DNA from 2 places in the Paenibacillus sp. FSL M7-1046 genome. Region 2 is predicted to be linked to the other one. Evidence: riboswitches for the same ligand, from Rfam matches in the RefSeq annotation. Region 2 holds a riboswitch; the other holds the start of a gene.

Region 1 (3,801 bases), 540 kb from region 2:
TTGGTAAGCATCTGTACTCATGATCCGTTTGGCGCCAACGTAGCGGTTGACGTAGTAGCTGTCACTCATCGTGCTGATGGTTACACCACGGGAGGATGAAGCATGTGCGAATTTGCCCTCACCGACATAAACGCCGACATGGGATACACCTTTACCGCTTGTATTATAAAATACAAGATCTCCCGCTCTCAGATCGTCCCGGGAAATGGCAGTACCCATTTGGTATTGGGAACCGGATTGGTGTGGCAGATTGATACCGATCTTATCAAAAACGTACATTGTAAATCCGGAGCAATCAAAGCCGTTGGTCGATACACCGCCGGATACGTATTTACTTCCGATGGCCTTGTCGATGACTTTATCCATTTTGGAATCCGCGAAAGCGCTTCCTGCTCCGATGGTAAGCATAATGGAAAAGCTTAGTACTGCTGCTGCTAGCTTCTTCTTCAAAAGTGAATACCCCTTCCAAATGCCTACGAGGTTAGCTTAAGGGTTCGGTTGAAGGTCCCCTATGACCCCTCTGTGAATAGGAGGTCAATTCACCCAAAATCGGTTCCCCCGTTTCCCTAATGGTTAGGGAACTCGGCACGACTGTTGATTAGGATTAGCTTGTTAACCAATACATGACAAAACCTTTGTAAAACCCGATTGAATAATTACAAAAATGTTACTAAAAACTCACTGCGATAATTGTAACAAAGACTTCGCCACTTGGCAATCACTTAAAACATATTAATGCATAATATTTGCACTTTTTAAGAGTTATTTTTGCTTTTAAGGTCTTATCTTTACGCGCTGAGTAAGCTTTATCTTAGATTTGTTGGGATTTTTAGTAAAAAGGTGTTTCACAGGCCTCAAATACGTGTAAAAGGTAGAATAAGGAAGACAAAAAGGAAAAACCCGGAAATGATTACGGCAATAATCAGTTTCCGGATCTCTATAAGTTACAATTATTTATTGGAGGATGAAATTCCTGAGGGATGTCAATCGTAAGCGATAGCTTTGTAAGCTGTTGTGCTCATTACTCGTTTGGCTCCAACGTAGCGGTTGGCCCAGTAGGATTGACTCATTGAACTGATAGTTACACCACGGGATGAAGAGGATTGGGCGAATTTTCCGTTGCCGACATAAATGCCGACATGGGAGACTCCATTGCCAAGGGTATTGAAGAATACCAGGTCGCCGGAACGGAGGTTATTCCGTGATACGGCGGTTCCAACGCTGAATTGTGCTTTGGAAGTGCGGGGCAAGGTAAGGCCAACATTCTTAAATACATATTTGGTGAATCCAGAACAATCAAAGCCGGCAGTGCTTATGCCTCCGGTTTTATACGTCGTTCCCAGTGTTTTTGTAATAACAGTATCCATTCTGGAGTCGGCGAAAGCGCTCCCTGCTCCAAGCGTGAACACCATCACCAGCCCTAATGCTGCTGCGGTGCATTTCTTCTTAAAATTATGACTTTTCAAAAGATGTACTCCTTCCAAGGCCTGCGAGGTTAGCTTAAGGATTCGGTAGAAGGTTCCCCTATGACCCCTCTAAAGCGAGATCAATTCACCCAAAATATGGTTCCCCCACTTCCCGGTGCCGGGAATTTGGCGTTTTATGCACCGAAACAGTGACGTATCGACAAGGTTAAATGCTTAAAGGCACATTCATTTACTTCAAATTAGTTTCAAAAGATTACAAAGTTGTTACTACTGGTACAGGCATCATTGTACCAGAGGATTTACAGTTTTGCAAATACCCTAAATCACGTTGTAACCAAAAGAAGAGTCCCGCCCTTTATCTGGGGCAGTGACTCTTCTATTATGCCAAGGGACTGGCGTAATTATTGTGGAAATGTTTTGCTGCACCAAAGGTGATACTGCCCCGCTATGCTCCACATTTTGAACAGCGTTGAGGGAAGCGGTGAAAATTGCCGGAACAGCAGTGCGGGCAGGCCTGGACAGAAGAGTGCGGTCACTCCGGAGAGCAGCAGCAGAAGCATTCCGCCAGCGCCGAACAGTGCAGATATACAGGTGGAAGGGAGGATTACCCTCAGGCCAACCAGCAAGGAAGAGAACATGCCTGTTCCTCCGGTGTAGCCAAACTGCATGTACAGCAGCAGAATGCGGATCAGGTAGGAGTACAGGAGCCAGGCCAGAACATAAGGAACCAGTCGCAGCAGCAGGGTATAATCGAGAATACCGCTGAGGAGAAGCCCGTACATTTTGGGGAGAAGCCAATACAGCGGCGCTGCAGCCAGAAGCCATTCCGCTAGACTGAACAACAGTACGGGGAGCCCGTAAAGCTTCATTCCGGGAAAAAAGAACATTCCCCGCTCCCCTTTGCGCTCCTGGTGCAGCTCATGCAGCAGCCCTGCACGGATAAAGGGGGAGCATAGCAGCCGTAGCGCTGAGAGGGCCAGCAGCAGCCAGAGCCAGCGCAGCACCCCGGGGTCTGTGCCCAGTGCAGTCTGTCCTTCGATATAATACAGCAATCTGCCTATTCCGCTGCCGCCGGCGTGTGTATCGGGGTAACGGAGCAGCACCGGGATGAGGGCTGACCTGACGAATCTGTACAGGAAATAGCCCCAAAGCAGCCGATAGATAAAAAGCAGAATCAGAATATAAAATTGCTCTTTCATGCTGTCCCAGCCGCGGGTTATCGATCTTTTCACAATCCTTCACCTCACCAGACAAGAGTTCCGAGCAGGGTTTCAAGCAGCTTCGTTGCACTAAGCGTCCAGCGGGAGAGCGTCTTTCGCTCCAGCTCCGCCAGTCTAAAATTGTTGAGATGCTTACTCTCCAGCAGAATGGAGTGCTCCGGATCAATCTCTGCGGACAAAAGAGGCGCTTTGTAGGCTAGCTGAAAGGTGGTTTCCTTCTCTGTCCCATTCCAAAACTGCTGGACAGTATAGCCATCCAGGAAGGTGAACTTTATAGGGACGTCACCATACTGATTTCCTTTATTGCTGACCGCTACTGAGCTTTCGTAACGGGCATTGTCATCGCCGCCCTCTTTTTTAGGGTCAGAGATTTTAATATGATCAATCGAAAAATCCGGAGAACCGCCGCTGTATACATATTGGTCGAAGTAGGCTTGCCAGGATTTTTTGGTCACCTTCTCCACGATTTTCTGGAAGTCAGCGGTAGAAGGATGCCGGAAGCGGAACTTACGGGTATAGGCCGCCATTATGGTATCCATCGTCTTGGTTCCGACCTGCTGTTCGATATCCTTCAGCACCAGCTTGCCGCGGATGTACACATTTCGGGCATAGGAATCAGCAGGAGTGTATTTCCAAGTTTCCAGGTCAAGCGGCTGGGAGGATGTCACCAGGCTGGCCTGCAGGACATGATTGGATGATACCCCATACTCCTGCTCCATCAGCCTGTCTTCGGCGTAGGAAGTGAAGCTTTCGTCCAGCCAGGCCTCCTCGAATTCATTGCTGGCTAACATCCCGTAGAAATATTGATGGCCGATCTCATGAATGACCGTGCGCTCCAGAGAGGTCCCCGGAGAAGCCTCGGCTGCGCCAAAAGCAGTAACCAGCGTGGGATATTCCATCCCGCCGGCGCCATTGCCCTCTTTGGGAGGTACGACGATGGATAATGTAGAGTAAGGATAAGGTCCGTACCATTTGCTGAAGTTGGTCAGGGCGGCCTTCGCTGCCTGGAAATAACGCTCCTGCAGATGTTTATGCAGCGGGTCCAGATAAAGCTTGATTCTCACGCCCGGTACATGGTCTGTAGAGAAAGCCTCCTCGGCTACCACAAAGTCCGGGGAAGCGGCCCAGGCGAAGTCATGCACATCATCCGCATA
Region 2 (3,801 bases):
TCCAGGTCGAGATAAGCCGGCTCCTCACCCATATACTTCTTGTGCTCCTGCACGATATTCATAATCTTACGCGCCGACTCTTCAGGAGGAATAGGTGCCTCCAGAGCCTTCTCACCATTCATATAGGACTGCAGCCAGCCGGGGTGAAAGACCATAACCTGCCCGCCCATCACCTTCAAATGGTTGTGCATCAGGGAGGACTGCATATTAAGCGCTGCTTTGGACATACAGTATCCGTACATATTAATCCGTTTGTTCCGGCCAATGCTTCCGGCTTCTGAGGAGATATTAACAATCAATTTCTGCTTGCTCTGCATTAACAGGCCCATCAATTCATTACTGACCCTCAAAGAACCAAGCGTGTTTACATTATAAATGTGAGCCATGGCTTCATCGTCCATATCAACAAGCATCGTGGCATCATCAGCTCTATGAATAATACCGGCATTATTGATAATCATATCAACATGAGCGGTACTGCCCGAAATGCTGCGTGCCGCTTGCTTGACACTCTCACGGTCGCCGATATCCAGCGGAATCAGAGTTAATCGGTCCGGGTACTGCTTTTTCAGTGCGTCCAGCAATTCCGACTCCTTCATATACTGACCGGCAAATACGGAATATTTGTTCTCTAGAAGCCAGCTTGCCAGAAAAAAACCTAAACCACGGTCAGCACCGGTAACAAAAGCAACCCTTTTCATGAATATGGACACACCCTTTACGATTCTTCAGGATACACGCGGCATCTCTTTCACATTAGCATGGCAATCACGTTTTTTCAACGTCCTTCATGGGACTGTAATTCTGCTGAAAGGGGTGCTCTAACTTCCTTTTTGATTTAATTTTGAACTATGTTACAATCGTAGTTACAAGTACTTATAGGAAGGTGAGATACCGATGTCTATCCAACAACTTCACACTCTGGAAGAACTGCAGCAATATGTTGCGCAACCAGGTAAAAAACTGCTTTTCAAGCATAGCACTACCTGCCCGATCAGCGCCAAGGCCAACGAGGAATTCACTGCCTATACGCAAGGCTCCGAGACTCCAGCTGCCATTGTCCATGTGATTGAAGACCGTCCGCTGTCCAATCAGATTGCCGAAGATTTCGGGATCAAGCATGAATCTCCGCAGATCTTCCTGCTGGAAGACGGCGAAGTCCGCTGGAACACCTCCCATTGGAAAATCACCCGGGACGCCATCAAGGCAGCTGTGAGCCAATGAGCCAGCCGGTAATTGTCTATTCCACCACAGGATGCAGCGACTGCAATCAAGTGAAGCAGTGGCTAACCGAGCAAAAGGTTAGCTTCGAGGTGCGTGATGTTATGACAAGTACAGTGTATCAGGAAGAAGTCGAGAAGCTGGGCTTCATGGGTGTGCCTGTTACTGTGTACGAAGGCCGCGCAGTCAAGGGCTTCAACGTTTCCGAACTTAAGGAGCTTATTGGAGCAACCGCTGAATAATTCATAGCGTGAGGCATATAAATATTTATATTCAAGTGGAAACGGCTTTGCCGTCCTTTTTAAGGACGGTACCGTTTCAGCGAGAAATAGAAGGATAAGTTATCGTGTGAAACATATAAATTCTTATATTTTTGAAAAAGGCATCTCCTTGGACCTCTGTCCAGGAGATGCCTTTTATTTGCCCTTTTATTTGGCCTTATCCTGGATTCGTTGAGACATCCGCCAGAAAAGAGACATTTCCGCTGTGGGAATAGATGACGGAATCCGCTCCAAGTCCTTTATAGACCAGTCTGGGATTCATCGAAGTCGTAATTACGTATATTGGCTTTGTCGTCCAGGTCCGGCACATCTGGATATACCGGCAGCATAAGGTCACACTGCTCTCGAACAGAAATACTCTGCCTACCGGAAAAGAGGGGCGGAACCATGTATTCTGATGATGTGTATCCACCACAAGATTGACCTCGATTCCCAGTTCCTCCAGACGCCGCTTCTCCGCTGCATTGTTGGCGATTCCTGCGATCTTGTAGCCTCTGAACTTTAAGATTTTGATAAAATGCTCCCCCGCTTTAGTCGGAGCGTTAATGAGTACATATTCTTCCGAATTCGCCATATCTTCCTCTCCTCCGGCCTAGGACTTCCATTCATTTGCCCGTACGAACACAGCAAAAAACCACAAAGGAATTCCCTCTGTGGTCCAATTAACGGTCACATTGTGCTCATCCTCTCTAATACGCTTACGAGGTTAGCTGTCGGATTCGGGCAGTGAGAGTCGCCCTACCTGTATCCATGCGAGCATTCTCTCGCACTTTCACAGGATTCACCCCATAACCGGCTCCGACTCTCACATCGGCTGCCGATTGTTGGTTCCCCCGCTTTCCATAACGGAAATTAAGCGGACTGCGTATTCGATTGTGTAGTAAACAGAAGTAATCATACTCTGGCGATCACGGCCTTGTAAACCGCCAAACCTGCCAAAATAATGCATTTAGTAAACCCAATCCAGATCGGGTAGCGCTTACTTAAGCCTCAATCTCATCATTCCTCTTATTTACTCGGCTTATCAACGATTTGCGAAAAAGCATTCAGCGTTGTGATTATATTCACCCGCTGTTGAGCAAATTGCCTTTTGGGCTCTAATCACCCTAAATCAAAAGCAGTCGTATGCACGAGATAAAAAGCTGAAAATCGTTGATAAACACCCTTTTAGCACTTCTTATCGTTTCTTTTGCCATAATCCCCTGAAAATCGGCTCAGAAGAATGTTTTTTTCTTTTTACAAAGCTCATGCGAAAAGGTATGATTCGGTTTGAATCCAATGCATGAAATGCGATATGAACGCTGAATTCCCGCAATGCGGGAAACGGGGGAACCATCAGGCCCGCAGGGCCTTACCTGGAAGATAAGAATCTTTCTTGGGGTGAATCCGAAGGAGACTGTGGTCTCATTAGGTAGGGCGACTCTCACCGTCCGAATCCGACAGCTAACCCCGTAAGCGACTAGAGAGAACCTTGATCCGCCACGTGTTTTCGCCAGGTGTATTTAAGCCTGTACCAAAACCGCAGCAGAGGTCCTCCTCTGCTGCGGTTTTTTGTGCTGAGGCTGCAGCTTATAAATGGGTAGGAGGGAAAACGAAATGAACCAGCGCAGGCTGTCACGTATAGAAGTGTTTGTATTCGATGCCCCCTGGCCATTCCATCATGCCGCGGAGTCATCCGGCAAGTGCCGGTATGGTGTGCTGAAGCTTACGTGCAAGGCTGGGTGCAGCTGGGGAGCGGGGATACTGTCTGCGGAAGGCGATCATTTTGACGTCATTAAATGGAGCAGCTTTCTGAGAAGTATACGCAATCACAGGCTAGAAGAAGCCATAGAAATTGTACAGCAGCTAGGTGCGCAGTGGGAGCCGGGTCAGCAAGAAATCGTGCAAACGGCCCTGCTGGATTTAAAAGCCAAGCTGCAAGGCAAGGTCGTCACGTCACATCTGCAAATGGTCCCCTATTCCCGTACGGCTGGGGCCGGCGGTACGCCCCCCTTCAGACGGATGTACTATAAACCTTCAAGTTCCCTGCTGCATAAAGGCAGCTGGCAGGAACCGGACATAGCCGAGCTAATGGACAGATCCATCACTTATTTCTCCATCTTATAATTTCTTATTCAGGAAGGAACGTGAAGACATGCCAGACCCATTATCCCCGGAATGGACAGCTGCCAGCGAGTTTGCGGAATATGTCCAAAAGAACACCGGAAATATTTATGCACTCACCAGTCTGCTGCTGGGAGAGGGTGCCGTTGCGGAAAAGACTGCGATGAAAACCTTCACTGAGCTTTATACCCGGTAC

Evidence for each region. A riboswitch is a leader RNA that binds a small molecule or an ion and turns the genes downstream of it on or off. The one in region 2 is predicted to bind cyclic di-AMP.
Region 1: another riboswitch for cyclic di-AMP. It lies ahead of NYE29_RS09525 (C40 family peptidase); the one in region 2 lies ahead of NYE29_RS07120 (hypothetical protein).

The regions. Positions count from the first base shown of each region.
Region 1 covers NZ_JBBOXB010000001.1:2,208,376-2,212,176, reverse strand. The annotation lists gene NYE29_RS09530 (C40 family peptidase) at 1-450, opposite strand, end outside; cyclic di-AMP (ydaO/yuaA leader) riboswitch at 456-598, opposite strand; gene NYE29_RS09525 (C40 family peptidase) at 984-1,412, opposite strand; cyclic di-AMP (ydaO/yuaA leader) riboswitch at 1,470-1,608, opposite strand; gene NYE29_RS09520 (hypothetical protein) at 1,829-2,659, opposite strand; gene NYE29_RS09515 (M1 family metallopeptidase) at 2,671-3,801, opposite strand, start outside.
Region 2 covers NZ_JBBOXB010000001.1:1,663,439-1,667,239, forward strand. The annotation lists gene NYE29_RS07105 (SDR family NAD(P)-dependent oxidoreductase) at 1-701, opposite strand, end outside; gene ytxJ (bacillithiol system redox-active protein YtxJ) at 898-1,224, shown strand; gene NYE29_RS07115 (glutaredoxin family protein) at 1,221-1,463, shown strand; gene NYE29_RS07120 (hypothetical protein) at 1,660-2,076, opposite strand; cyclic di-AMP (ydaO/yuaA leader) riboswitch at 2,183-2,371, opposite strand; cyclic di-AMP (ydaO/yuaA leader) riboswitch at 2,792-2,974, shown strand; gene NYE29_RS07125 (hypothetical protein) at 3,099-3,608, shown strand; gene NYE29_RS07130 (hypothetical protein) at 3,637-3,801, shown strand, end outside.